Regions from separate parts of the Caballeronia sp. M1242 genome, predicted to be linked through region 1. Evidence: riboswitches for the same ligand, from Rfam matches in the RefSeq annotation. Region 1 holds a riboswitch; the other holds the start of a gene.
What was found. Region 1 has a riboswitch for cobalamin ahead of JYK05_RS16310 (cobalamin biosynthesis protein). Riboswitches for the same ligand answer to the same signal wherever they lie in the genome.

Region 1 (6,898 bases):
TCGATCCACTTGGGATTGACCACGCGCGAGCGCACGACACGCGCGATCTCTTCGTTCAGCGTGCGCATGCGCGGCGCGGCGGGGTTGCTGTGATCCGCGTTGTACGCCTGCGGCTGCACGCCCGCCAAGTAACGCACCGCCGCGATCATTCCGCCCTGAAACTGGTGATAGTCGTTCGAATCGAGCAAGTCGTGCTCGCGGTTATCCTGATTCTGAAGCACCACATCGAGTGTCGAGAGCCGCGCGCCGAAGGTCGAACGCGCTTCGACGCCATCGCCGGCCTGCGAATAAGCATAGCCGCCCGTGCTTTGATAAGCGGCGGACAGGTCGGCATCGGTTTCCCATTGCTTCATGTCGATGAGTTCTTGCAAGCCCGCGCCGTACGCGCCCGGCTTCGTGCTGAACACGCGCCAGCCGGCACGCAGCCGGGCTTCCTTGGCATCGATGCCGCGTCCGATCAACTCATCGCGCTCACGCAGAATACGCGCGCGAATCGGATTGACGTCTTCCGGCTCGTCTTCGAGTTCCGCGATGGCCTGCACGGCTGCATCGAACAGATGCATGAGATTCGCGAATGCATCGCGGAAAAAGCCAGATACACGCAGCGTCACGTCGATGCGCGGCCGGTTGAAAATGGAGATCGGCAAAATCTCGAAGTCGGTGACGCGATGGCTGCCCGCCGCCCATTTCGGCCGCACGCCGATGAGCGCGAACGCCTGCGCGATGTCGTCGCCGCCGGTGCGCATGGTGGCGGTGCCCCACACCGACAGACCGATGGCACGCGGATAATCGCCGTGGTCCTGCACGTGCCGCTCGACGAGCATGTTTGCCGACTTGAGCCCGAGCGACCAGGCCGCTTGCGTCGGCAATGCTCGCGTATCGACCGAATAGAAGTTACGCCCTGTCGGCAGCACGTCGGGTCTGCCGCGCGATGGCGAACCGCTCGGCCCCGGCGGAACGAAGCGGCCTTCGAGGCCGCGTTTCAGTTGCAGCGACTCTTGCGGTCCGCATGCATCCAGCCGCGCGAGCAGATCGCCATGCAAGCGTTCCAGCACGCGTTGCGTATGCGGACCGGGCGCAGTTGCTTCGCCTTCAAGAAGTTGCATGGCGAGGCATTCCAGCCGCTCGCGCGTGTCGCCGTGATGACGCCAGGGAGCATCACTCATCGACTGCAATGCCTGCGGACGCGGTCCCTGCCACGGCGCGGCCCAGTCGGCGTCGAGCGGATCGAAGTCGTCGCCTAATTGCAGGTCGCGTGCGAGCGCAGTGATCAGACTTGCATTCGCGCCCTGACCGTCGCCGATCGGAAAACGCCCGAGCGCAAGCAGCGTATCGCGTCGGTGCACACCTTCCGGAGACACGCCGAAAACATGGAGCCCATCGCGAATCTGCGCTTCTTTCAGCTCGCACAGGTAAGCATCGGCGCGCGTGAGCAACGCGTCTTCTCCCGATGTATCGCGCGGGGCATCGAGGCCGAGTTCTTCGTGCAGCTTGTTCTCGACGATGCTCGCCAGTATGGACTTGCGCAACAGCTTCGCGCGTCGAACGTCGACCATCAATGCTTCGTAGTACTCATCGACTTGCCGTTCGAGGTCTTGCAGCGGACCATAGTTCTCGGCGCGCGTAAGCGGCGGCATCAGATGATCGATGATGACCGCTTGTGCCCGCCGCTTGGCCTGACTGCCCTCGCCCGGGTCATTGACGATGAACGGATAAAGATGCGGCATCGGGCCGAGAATCAGATCAGGCCAGCACGATGCCGACAGCGCGACGCTCTTGCCCGGCAGCCATTCCAGATTGCCGTGTTTGCCGACATGCACCAGCGCGTCCGCGTTGAAGCGCATGCGCAGCCAGAAATAGAACGCGAGATAGGAGTGCGGCGGAACGAGTTCGGCATCGTGATAGCTCGCGTAGTCGTTACGCTCGCGCGACCGCGACGGCTGAATGCCGACGAACACGTCGCCGCAGCGATAGCCCGCGATCATGAAGCGGCCGCGCCTCAATGTCGGATCGTCTTGCGGCGCGCCCCACGTCTTTTCGAGCGCGGCGCGCGCATCGGCGGGCAACGCGCGATAAGCGTCGAGATAGTCGTCGAGCGAGAGGCTTTGCAACGCCGGCCGCATATCGCGAACCACGGGATCGTTCGTCACGCCTCGCGTCAACGCAGCGATGAGCGCGTCGCCGCTCTCCGGCAATTCGCCCACGCGATAGCCTTCGCGGGCGAGCATCGACAGGATGCCGATCGCGGATGCCGGCGTATCGAGTCCCACGCCGTTTCCGATGCGTCCTTCGCTCGCCGGATAGTTGGCGAGCACGAGCGCGATGCGTTTCTCGTGGTTGGGCGTATGCCGCAGCTTGCACCAGCGGCGACTCAACTCGGCGACGAAGCGCACGCGTTCGGCATCGGCCTGATAACGGACCACGTCCACTTGCGTCTGCGCACAGTGATACGCGAGTCCCTTGAAGCTGACCGCGCGCGTGATGATGCGGCCATCGACCTCGGGCAGCGCGACATGCATCGCTACATCGCGCGAATTGAGGCCGTGGTTGTCCTTTTCCCAGTCTTCGCGATTGCCGCCGCTCAATATCACTTGCAGGACGGGCGCATCGCCCGCGATGTCGAAGTCTTCGCTTTCGCCGATCACGCTTGCTGCAAACGCAGTCGTGTTCAATACGAGCGATGCGCGATGCTCCATGCACAAGCGCGCGATCACTTCGCGGCTCACGCTTTCCTTGAGGGAAGCGATCGCAATCGGCAGCGGATTCAGCCCTTCCTTTTCGAGCGCTTCGATGAGCGCATCGAATACAGCGGTGTTGCCCGCTTGCAGATGCGCGCGATAAAACAGGATCGCGACGACGGGCGCGCCTTCGGTCCATCGCGCGCGCCAGTCGTCGATTGCGGCGATGTCGCGCTCGGGATGATAGATGGCCACGACAGGCAGCGGACGCGGCGCTTGCGGCGCGCGACCGAAGCCGAACGCGCGATGACCGATCGCGCGCAAAAATTCCTCGGCATTGCCCGCGCCGCCTTCGCGCAGATAGCGCGACAACTCGCGGCAGAACGCGGCCTCCGCGGTGCTCTTGCTGATCAGGTTCGGGTCTTCGGTGAGATCGCCCGAGAACATGGCGAGCATCTGCTTCTCGCGCTCGGCGAGCGCCACGATTCGCTCGATGCCATAAGGCCAGTATGATTCACCGCCGAGATGATCGACGATGACGACGCGCGCATGACGCAATACATCGTCGATATAGAAGTCGACCGATGCGGGCTGGCGCAGAAACGATTGATTCGCGAGCCGCACTTCGGGAAAGCCCGGCTCCAGACGCGGAAACACGCTTGCAAGTAGCGCGAGCGTGGTATCCGCCGAACTCAGCACGACGATCGGTGCGCGCGTCTGCTCGATACGCATGACGCCTGCCGCGTCATCGACAAAACCTCCGGGCGTCGTGCGTAACAGATGCATCGCGTCAGGCCTGCGCGAGCGCGTTCGCCAGCGCCGCGTTCAACGCTATTTGCAGCGTTTGACGATCGAGGTCTTCTCCGATCAGCACGAAGCGGCTCGCGGCTTCGCCTTCGTTCCAGCGCCGGTCGAAATAGCTGTCGAAGCGCCGGCCCACGCCTTGCACCACGAGACGCATGCCCGCGCCCGGCAGCGCGGCGAACCCTTTCACGCGATAGATCGTGTGACTCTCCACGAGCGCCTGCAACGCCGCAATGGCCTGTTCGCGCGATTCCACTTGTCCTTCGACGACGACCGAATCGAATTCGTCATGGTGATGGTCCACGTGGCCTTCGTCGTCGGCAGAACCGTGATGATCGTGGCGAAGATGAATGCTGTCCTCGGACGCCGATTGCAGACCGAGCAGCGCATGCAGATCGAGCTTGCCCATTTGCGCGGGCACGACCTTCACTTGCGGCGGAATCTCGGGCCGCACGAGCGCTTCCACGCGGCGCAGTGCGTCGGCGTCCATGAGGTCGGTCTTGTTGACGATCACGAGATCAGCCGAGGACAGTTGATCTTCGAATAGCTCGTGCAGCGGCGATTCGTGATCGAGGTTCGGGTCGGCCTTGCGTTGCGCATCGACCGCTGCGGGGTTCACGGCGAACTGTCCGCTTGCGGCGGCAGGACCATCGACCACCGTGATGACGGCATCGACCGTGAACGCATTTTTGATGGACGGCCAGTTGAATGCCTGCACGAGCGGCTTCGGCAACGCGAGGCCCGACGTCTCGATCAACACATGATCGATGCGCTCGCGGCGTTCCAGCAACTGCTCCATCACCGGATAAAACTCTTCCTGCACCGTGCAACACAGGCACCCGTTAGCGAGTTCATAGAGATTGCGCTCCGAGGACCCGGCTTCGTCGTCGCAACCGATGCCGCAACCCTTCAGGATTTCCCCGTCTATGCCGAGCTCGCCGAATTCGTTCACGATGACAGCGAGGCGCAAGCCCTGCGCATTCGACATGATGTGGCGCATCAAGGTGGTCTTGCCGCTGCCGAGAAAGCCGGTCACGACCGTGACGGGTATCTTGCGGGTTTGCATCGTCGCTCCGTGGCTCGTGTATGCGTGCGTCGTGCGTGCGTCGCGCGAGGAAGGTATCGCCGGCGAGATCTGCGGGAAAAAGCGCACGACTGATGGATCATGGGACATGCCGCATCCCCGCGGCGTGGGCCCTGCGAAAGTCTGGCCGGTATCCGGGCTTGGGACCTCGTTGCGCAGCCTTCCTGCCGTGTACCGACAGTGGCTTCGTGCGCAACGCGCGATATCGTACTCGCCGATACCGCCGGTCGCTTACCGTTGCGGGGGCAGCGCAGGTTGGCGCGCGTCCGATCGCATGATGGAGCGATGCGCTTCCTGCTTCCCGTTTAACTGCGCGCGAAAGAAGCTCGCACGCGGGCACCAGAACTGCGTGAAGTCTAGGCTCCTCACGAAGGAGCGTCAAGGAAAGCGCCGCCGAAAAGCGGGGGCATGTGGTATCGTTGGCGCGCGACTGGTGCTCGCGCGTTCACACGAAACGCGCAGTTAAACGGGAAACAGGAAGCGGCGTCTTCACGATCATGCAAGCGCTCGCCAACCTGTGCTGTCCCCGCAACGGTACGCGACCGGCGGTATCGGCTTGCACGATATCGCGCATGGCGCACACGGCCACTGCCCGTTCACGGTGGGAAGGCTGCGCGATGACGGCCGCAAGCCCGGATACCGGCCAGCGCAGGGGACGAAGCGCATCTCGCCATCGTGATGCCTTCGCCGAACGCCGCCATCCGCGAGGGACGCATGCGCGGCGCACGCATTCCGTCCATTCGTTCGATGATGCTTCCTTGCGTGAGCCCGCGCCATCTCGCCGTCGGCATCGGCTGCAAACGCGGCGTAAGCGCCGATGCGATTGAAGCGGCCGTGCTTCGTGCGCTTCAAGCAGCGGAACTCACCTTCGCGCACATCGCGGTGGTCGCGAGCATCGACATCAAACACGACGAAGCCGGCTTGCGTGTCTTCTGCGAGCGTCATGCCCTGCCATTGCGCCTTTATCGCGCGGACGAGCTCGCGCTCATGCCCGCCGAGGGCGTGTGCGAGCCTAGCGCGCTGCTCGCAAGCGATGGCGGAGAGCTTGTGGCGCCGAAGATGATCGACGGTCACGTGACCGTCGCCATAGCAACGAAGAAAGCCTGAAAGAGCCCATGAAAACCGATACGGAATCGCATCTGCGCATGACGCAGCGTCGCAAGGAAGGCCACGAAAAGAAGCAGGCCGCCGCCGATCACGAGAAGGGTCTCCTGATCGTCAACACAGGCAATGGCAAGGGCAAGACCACGGCCGCTTTCGGCATGGCCGTGCGCGTGCTCGGGCACGGCATGAAGCTCGGCGTCGTTCAGTTCATCAAAGGCGCGCTGCATACGTCTGAGCGCGATTTTCTGAGCGCGGTCGCCAATTGCGATTTCGTGACGATGGGCGACGGCTATACATGGAACACGCAAAACCGCGAGGCCGACATGGCGACCGCGCGCAAAGGCTGGAACGAAGCGCGGCGCATGATCGAGAGCGGCGAATATCAGATGGTCGTGCTCGACGAGCTCAACACTGTGCTCAAGTACGAGTACTTGCCGCTCGACGAAGTGCTCGATGTTTTGAAGGCGCGCCCCGCGATGCTGCATGTCGTCGTGACGGGGCGTCATGCGCCGGATGCGCTCGTCGAACTGGCGGACCTCGTCACGGAAATGCGGCTCGTGAAGCATCCGTATCGCGAGCAGGGCGTCAAGGCGCAACGTGGCGTCGAGTACTGACCTCATGCCCTCCTGCCCCGCACTCTTCATCGGCGCGAGCGCGTCGCACCAAGGCAAGACCACGGTGACGGCCGCGCTTGCGCGGCATCATGCGCGGCGTGGCCTGCGCGTGCGCGTATTCAAGACCGGTCCCGATTTTCTCGATCCGATGATTCTCGAACGCGCATGCGGATCGCCCGTCTATTCGCTGCATCTGTCGATGGTCGGTCTCGACGCATGCCGCGCGTTGCTCGCACAGGCCGCGCGCGAGGCCGATCTCATCTTGATCGAAGGCGTCATGGGTCTCTTCGACGGCACGCCGAGCAGCGCCGATCTCGCGGCCGCATTCAACGTGCCGGTGCTTGCGGTGATCGGCGCGCATGGCATGGCGCAGACGTTCGGCGCGGTGGCGTTCGGACTGGCGCGTTATCGCGCGGACGTGCCGTTCCATGGCGTGCTCGCCAATCGCGTTGCATCGGCGCGGCATGCGCAGATGTTGGCCGAAGCCATCCCCGATGGACTGCGCTATTGCGGGCATCTTTCGAATGCAGAGGACATCGCGCTGCCCGAGCGTCACCTGGGCTTGACGCAGGCGCAAGAAGTCGCGGGACTGGATGCGCGTCTCGATCGCGCCG
Region 2 (6,898 bases), on a different replicon from region 1:
CGTGATGGTGACGACATCCTGCGGCACTTGCGCGCTCGCCTGCGCCGAAAGCGAAAGCACGCCCGCGGGCTGCGGATTGGCGATGACCGTCTGCGCGGCGACGGAGGCGGAATAGGCGAGGGTGACGCTCGACATCGCGAGGGCGAGGGCGGCGGCGATTTTCTTGTTCATCATCGAAGGACTCCAACGCAAGGCGTCGCGTGATTCGCGACCGCACTTAGGCGTCCGCCTCCAGTCCTTAGTTCCTGCTCTAGACGAGGCGTTCGGTAATAAAGCGCCATTCGTTCTCGGTGACCGGCGTGATCGACAGGCGGTTGCCGCGCGCGAGCACCTGCATGCCGGCGAGTTCCGGATGCTCGCGCAGTTCGGCGAGCGGAATGAGCCGCGTCTTCTTCACGAAGCTCACATCCACGAGCATCCAGCGCGGCGTGTCCTGCTTGGACTTGGGATCGTAGTAGGCGCTCTTGGGATCGAACTGCGTGGGGTCGGGATACGCCGTCGAACAGACCTTCGCGATTCCCGCGATACCGGGCTCGGGGCAACTCGAATGGTAGAAGAGCACGCCGTCGCCGATCTGCATCTGGTCGCGCATGAAGTTGCGCGCCTGATAGTTGCGCACGCCGGTCCACGGCAGCGTCTTCTTGGGCGCGTGCGCGAGATGATCGATGCTCGCTTCGTCCGGTTCGGACTTCATCAGCCAGTAGCGCATGAGTTCGGCGTGAAGGAGTGTGCGTGCGGTTTTGGGCGATGCAAACAAAAACGGCACCGGTAAGAACCGATGCCGTTCGTGCTTCCAGAAATAAGGTCCCCGCCTCAGCCGCTAGGCCGGCATCCTGAACCTGGGTTCAAGATTGGTCGCGGTAAGCAACACTTCGGGTACATCAGACAGAGTGACGCGCGCGCCCGTGCTGCAACGTTCCGCAACCGTGCCAATGTAGCATTGGTTCAAGGAATATATGACCTTGGCGTACCAGGCAGGGAGACCTCACTGTACACCAAACGTTTGGTCCTTGCAGCCCTTGCCTGCGTTTCTCGCGGTATCTTTTTTTGATGGATACCGCAACGCTGATTAGATCAGCGCATGACCGTCAGTGCGCTTCGCTCAGTGCGCTTCATATTGCGCAATGACCGCGCCGAGCTGCTCGTTCATCGAATGCATGGTGCGGCGGATTTCCTCGGCGGGGAACGCTTCGCCGTGACGCACGCTTTCCTGCAGCTTGAGCAGTTCGGACGCCAGCGAAAGCGCGGCCATCACCGCGATGCGGTCCGTGCCGCGCACGCTGCTTGCGTTGCGTACCTTGTTCATTTCGGCATCGACGCGGGCCACGGCTTCGCGCAGCGCGGCCTCGGTCTCCGGCGAGCACGCGAGGCGATACTGCTGGCCGAGAATGGATACTTCGATCTGCGTGGTCGTCATGCCTTCTCTCCTTGATGGTGCTCGCCGTGCACTTCTTCCGCGTGCGCATGTTCGTGCTGCGCTTCGCGCGACGCGCTGGATTCGGCGTTCAGAAGATCGAGCTGATTGTCGCTTTCGGCATGATGCGCTTTGCCGCGCGGCAGCTTTTCGAGGATCGCGTTGAGGCGCACTTGCGCGTCGTCGATCTTCGCGGACAGCGAATCGCGTTCGCCTTGCAGCGTGTCGCGCTCGTGGCGAACCTGCGCGAGTTCGGCCTGAACGCCGGCGTAATCGGCGCGCAGCTGTTCGATTTGTGCTTCGAGCGCGAGACGCGCCTGATTGTGGCGCTCGCTGATCTTGATCAGCCGGCCGATGTTTCCTGACAGTGATTCGAGTTCGTTGAGCATGTGCTGCGTCCTCTAAAGACCTGGCATTTTAGCGCGGTTCAACGGTGCTTCCGATAATTGTCTCGTTTCGAGACGTAACAACACGCGATCTTGCGCGCATCGCCGCGTATTCATGTGCGGAATGGCCGCGCGTGACGCACTCGGATGCGCGGATGGCGACGCTTGCTCGTTGCTCGCTCGTCGCTCAAGCCTCGCGATGACGGGCGCGCGCCTTCTTGACGGCCCCCATGCGCGCTCCTACACTTGCCGCACTTTTGGTGCTCGCGCCGCCTTTCTTGCGGCGCAGTCAAACGGGAAACAGGAAGCGCTGTCTCGCCTCGCGCGGCTCGCCAACCTGTGCTGCCCCCGCAACGGTAAGCGACCGCAACGCAAGTTGCAAGTCGTCCCTCGCGCGTTTCTTCGTGTTGCTCCGTGGTCGTTTGCCATCGGACTCGCGACTGCAAGAAACGTGTCGGCGCCACTGCGCTTCGAAGCGCGGGAAGGCGGGACGATGCGTCGCCAGCCCGGATACCGGCCAATCGTCCAGCGCGCCGATGCTTTGCAAGTCGGCGCGTGCGTCGCGCACAGACTTCGCGGGGAGCGGGGCACGCGCCAGTCTCCAACGGAAACGCTTCACCCATGCTCTTGCCTTCGTCGGGCCTCATTCGTCGCGCGGCGCGCGTCGTGATGTGCGCCGCCGCGAGTGCGCCGCTTGTCCAGGTCGCGCACGCCGATTCCGATTCTCCGTCGCAGACACTCGCGCCCGTCGTCGTCACGGCGACGCGCGGCGCGCAACCGCTCGCCGATTCCATCCCGCAGGCGACGCTCTTCGACGCGCAGGACATCGCCGACAGCAATGCAAACGATGTGCTCGGGCTCATCGCGCTTGCGCCCGGCGTGCAGATCACGCGCAACGGCGGGCCGGGCGCGACCTCGGGCGTGTTCATACGCGGCGCGTCGTCGACGCAGTCGCTCGTGCTGATCGACGGCGTGCGCGTTGAATCGGTGTCGCTCGGCGCGGCGCAGTTGTCGCAACTGATGCTCGATCAGACCGGCCGCGTCGAAGTGGTCAACGGCAACGTGTCGGCGCTATATGGATCGAACGCGATCGGCGGCGTCGTGCAGATTTTCACGAAGGAGGGCGAAGCACATCCGCCGCGCTTTCACTTCGAAGCCGAATACGGCAGCTATCACACGCAGCGGCAGTCGGCGGGCGTCGACGGCGCGCTCGATGCCGAGGGCCGCACCACGTTCAGCGTGAACGTCTCGCGCGAGAAGACCGACGGTTTCTCGGCGATCGATCCCGCGCTCGCGCCCGCCGCGAATCCGAACGCGAACGGTTATCTGAACGAAAGCGTCGCCGCGACGCTGCGCCACAAGTTCAGCGACAAGTGGGACGCAGGCGTGCGCTTTCTGCAATCGAACGGCGTGAACAGCTTCGACGATCCGTACGGCGTGCCGACCGATCTCAATGAATCGCATGATCGCGTGCGCTCGGCGTCGGTATTCGCGAACGGCAAGCTCACCGACAACTGGACGACGCACTTCACCGTCGCGCAGGGGCAAGACCGCGCGAACATCGAACACAACGGCGTCTATACGAGCCGCTTCGACTCGGAGAATCATCAGTATCTGTGGCAAAACGACTTCCGCCTCACCGAGGCGCACAAGCTGATGTTCGGCTACGAGCATCTCGACCAGTCGCTCGATTCGGACCAGTTCAGCGCGCCCGACCGGCATGTGAACTCGGTCTTCGCGGGCTATGTCGGCCGCTTCGGTCCGAGCGAAGTGCAGGCCAACGTGCGCCGCGACCAGTATTCCGACTTCGGCGGCGCGAACAGCTACTATCTGGGCTACACGTACAACTTCGATTCGCACTGGCGCGCGAGCGCGAGCTACGCGGCGGCGTTTCGCGCGCCGAGCTTCGACGATCTCTACTATCCGTTCAGCGGCAATCCGTCGATACAGCCGGAGCGCAGCCATTCGGCCGAGGCCGCGTTGCAGTACGCATCGGACCAGATCGGCGTGGTGCGCGTGACGGCGTTCGAGACGCGCTATTCGAATCTGATCGACTACGTGGGCGACAGCAGCGGCTTCTATACCGCGCAGAACGTCGGGCGCGCGAAGGTGCAGGGCGTCGAGGGATCGTGGGCGGGACACGTGGGCGCAACCGACGTGCGCGCGAGCGTGACGTTCCAGAACCCCGTCGACGAGACGAATCACGAAGACCTCACGCGTCGCGCAAGGCGCTTTGCGTCGCTGTCGGCGCATCGGTCGATCGGGCGCTGGCGCGTGGGCGGCGAGTGGATCGTGAGCGGCGCGCGCAGCGATTACGATTCCACGCTCGCGGGCTACGGCGTCGTCAATCTTTCGGCGCAATACGACATCACGAAGTCGTGGTACGTAAATGCGCGCATCGATAACCTGTTCGACCGCAACTATGAACTGGCTTACTCGTACAACACGCCGCGTCGCGGCGCTTACGTCACGATCGGCTGGCATCCGTCGTGAGCCACGCCGCTGACGCGCGCCGCCCGATGAAGGCGATGCACGCAACGCGCGCCGCCGCGATCTGGCTCGCGCTCGCGGCGGCGGCCCTTGGCGTGCTAGCGGCGTCGCTCGCGCTCGGAAGCGTCGCGCTGCCGCCATCACGCGCCATCGCCGCGCTGCTGCATGCGCATGCGGCCACGCCCGATATCGCCGATGAAATCGTGCTGAACCTGCGATTGCCGCGCGCGCTCGCGGGCTTCGCGTCGGGCGCGCTGCTCGCGCTCGCCGGGGCGCTGCTGCAAGTGCTGCTGCGCAATCCGCTCGCTGAACCCTACGTGCTTGGCGTCTCCGGCGGCGCGGCGGCGTTCGCACTTCCGGCGATGCTCGCGTCGATGCCGTGGTGGGGCGTGGATCTCGCCGCGTGCGCGGGCGCGCTCGCATCCATCGTTCTGGTGCTCGGACTCGCGCGCACGCACGTGTGGCACGGCGAACAGGACGCATCGCCACGGCTCTTGCTCACGGGCGTCGTGGTCGCGGCGGGCTGGGGCGCGCTCATCACGCTGATACTCAGCGTGGCGCCCGAGAACCGGCTGCGCGGCATGATCTTCTGGCTGACCGGCGACCTCAACGGCGCATCGACGCCGTGGCCCGCGATGGTCGCGCTCGGCGTGGCGCTCGCGTTGATCGTGCCGTGCGCGCCGCAACTGAACGTGCTGCTGCGCGGCGAAGCCACGGCGCGTTCGCTCGGCGTGCCGGTGGAACGCGTGCGGCTGCGCGTGTATCTCGTGGCATCGCTCGCGGCGGCGGCGGCCGTCACGACGGCGGGGACTATCGGCTTCGTGGGGCTCGTGGTGCCGCATCTGCTGCGGCTCGCGTTCGGCAACGACCAGCGCATGCTCGTGCCTGCCGCCGCGCTCGCGGGCGGGCTCGCCGTGATGAGCGCGGACCTCGCCGCGCGCACGGTCATCGCGCCGGCGCAGTTGCCGGTCGGCGTGGTCACGGCGCTGATCGGCGTGCCGATGTTCTTGTGGATGCTGCTGCGAAGGCCGCGATGAAGCCGCTCTCGATCGACAATCTCGTGTTGCGCGCGGGCGCCCGAACGCTCGTCGATGGCCTCTCTGCGACCATCGCGGCGGGCGAAGTCTGGTGTATCGCCGGGCCGAACGGCGCGGGCAAGACCACGCTCATCGGCGTGCTCGCGGGACTCGCGAAGCCGGCCTCGGGCGCGATCACGCTCGGCGGCCGCGCGCTCGCGTCGTGGCGCGCGGCGGACCTCGCGCGCGAACGCGCGCTGATGCCGCAAAGCACGCACGATGCCTTCAGCGCGACCGTGCTCGACACCGTGCTGCTCAACCGCTTTCCGTATCTGACGGGCTGGGGCTGGGAGAGCGAAGACGACCGCGCCGCCGCGCATGCCGCCCTCGATGCGCTCGGTCTCGCCGACCTGGCTTCGCGCGACGTGCTCACGTTGTCGGGCGGCGAAAGGCAGCGCGTGGCGCTTGCCGCCGCGCTGTGTCAGCAAGCGCCGCTCTTGCTGCTCGACGAACCGCTCGCGCATCTGGACCTGCATCATCAGATCGACTGCCTGCATGCGCTCGCCGCCGCCGCGCGCGACGAGGGACGCGCGATCGTCTTTTCGTGCCACGACCTGAATCTCGCGCGCCGCTTCGCCACGCATGCGCTCTTGCTCGACGGCAAGGGCGGCGCGCATGTCGGTCCTGTCGCCGACGTGCTGACGCCCGCGCGCGCGAGCGCGGCGTTCGGCTATCCGCTGGTCTTGATCCGCGATGGCGAGCACGAAGCGCTCGTGCCTTCGCTTCACCCTTTCTGACGAGGAACGCCGATGTCCACTGCCCACGCGCTGCCCAAGCCTAGCCCGCTCGATCGCAGCATCGAACCGGAGCTGCGCCGCATCATCGACATGAAGACGAAGCCGCCCGGCAGCCTTGGCCGGCTCGAAACGCTCGCGCTGCAAATGGGATTGATCCAGCAGACGACGAAGCCGCGCATCGAGCGTCCCGCGATGATCGTCTTCGCGGGCGATCACGGCATCGCGGCCGAAGGCGTGAGCCCGTATCCGCAGGAAGTGACGGCGCAGATGGTCGCGAATTTTCTGGCGGGCGGCGCGGCGATCAATGCGTTGTCGCGCTCGGTCGGCATGGCGCTCGAAGTGGTCGATGCGGGCGTCGCGACGCCGATTCCGGTCGATCACGGCTACGAGCGCTTGTCGCTGGGTCTCGGCACGCGCAACTTCGCGCGCGAACCGGCCATGTCGCGCGAGACGGCGCTCGAAGGCATCGCGCGGGGCGCGGCGCGCGTGCGACACCACGCGTCGCTCGGGACGAACGTGATCGGCTTCGGCGAAATGGGCATTGCGAACACGTCGGCGGCGGCGTGTCTGATGAGCCGCTTGTGCGCGCTGCCTATCGACGAATGCGTCGGCCGTGGCACGGGCCTCGACGATCGCGGCCTCGCGCACAAACGCGACGTGCTCGGGCGCGCGCTCGCATCCCATGCGGCGAGCGGCGACGCGATCGACACGCTCGCCACGTTCGGCGGCTTCGAAATCGCGATGATGACGGGCGCGTATCTCGCGGCGGCAGAAGCGCGCCTGACCATTCTCGTC

Region 2: another riboswitch for cobalamin. It lies ahead of JYK05_RS02920 (TonB-dependent receptor domain-containing protein); the one in region 1 lies ahead of JYK05_RS16310 (cobalamin biosynthesis protein).

What each region holds. Positions count from the first base shown of each region.
Region 1 is NZ_CP071130.1:615,165-622,062, reverse strand. Features, by position in the region: gene cobN (cobaltochelatase subunit CobN) at 1-3,464, opposite strand, end outside; gene cobW (cobalamin biosynthesis protein CobW) at 3,469-4,548, opposite strand; cobalamin riboswitch at 4,674-4,925, opposite strand; cobalamin riboswitch at 4,981-5,229, shown strand; gene JYK05_RS16310 (cobalamin biosynthesis protein) at 5,245-5,673, shown strand; gene cobO (cob(I)yrinic acid a,c-diamide adenosyltransferase) at 5,682-6,284, shown strand; gene JYK05_RS16300 (cobyrinate a,c-diamide synthase) at 6,289-6,898, shown strand, end outside.
Region 2 is NZ_CP071129.1:634,185-641,082, forward strand. Features, by position in the region: gene JYK05_RS02895 (SIMPL domain-containing protein) at 1-135, opposite strand, end outside; gene JYK05_RS02900 (EVE domain-containing protein) at 251-709, opposite strand; RNA gene ssrS (6S RNA) at 802-984, opposite strand; gene JYK05_RS02910 (cell division protein ZapA) at 1,103-1,417, opposite strand; gene JYK05_RS02915 (ATPase) at 1,414-1,803, opposite strand; cobalamin riboswitch at 2,042-2,337, shown strand; gene JYK05_RS02920 (TonB-dependent receptor domain-containing protein) at 2,422-4,293, shown strand; gene JYK05_RS02925 (iron ABC transporter permease) at 4,329-5,327, shown strand; gene JYK05_RS02930 (ABC transporter ATP-binding protein) at 5,324-6,103, shown strand; gene cobT (nicotinate-nucleotide--dimethylbenzimidazole phosphoribosyltransferase) at 6,116-6,898, shown strand, end outside.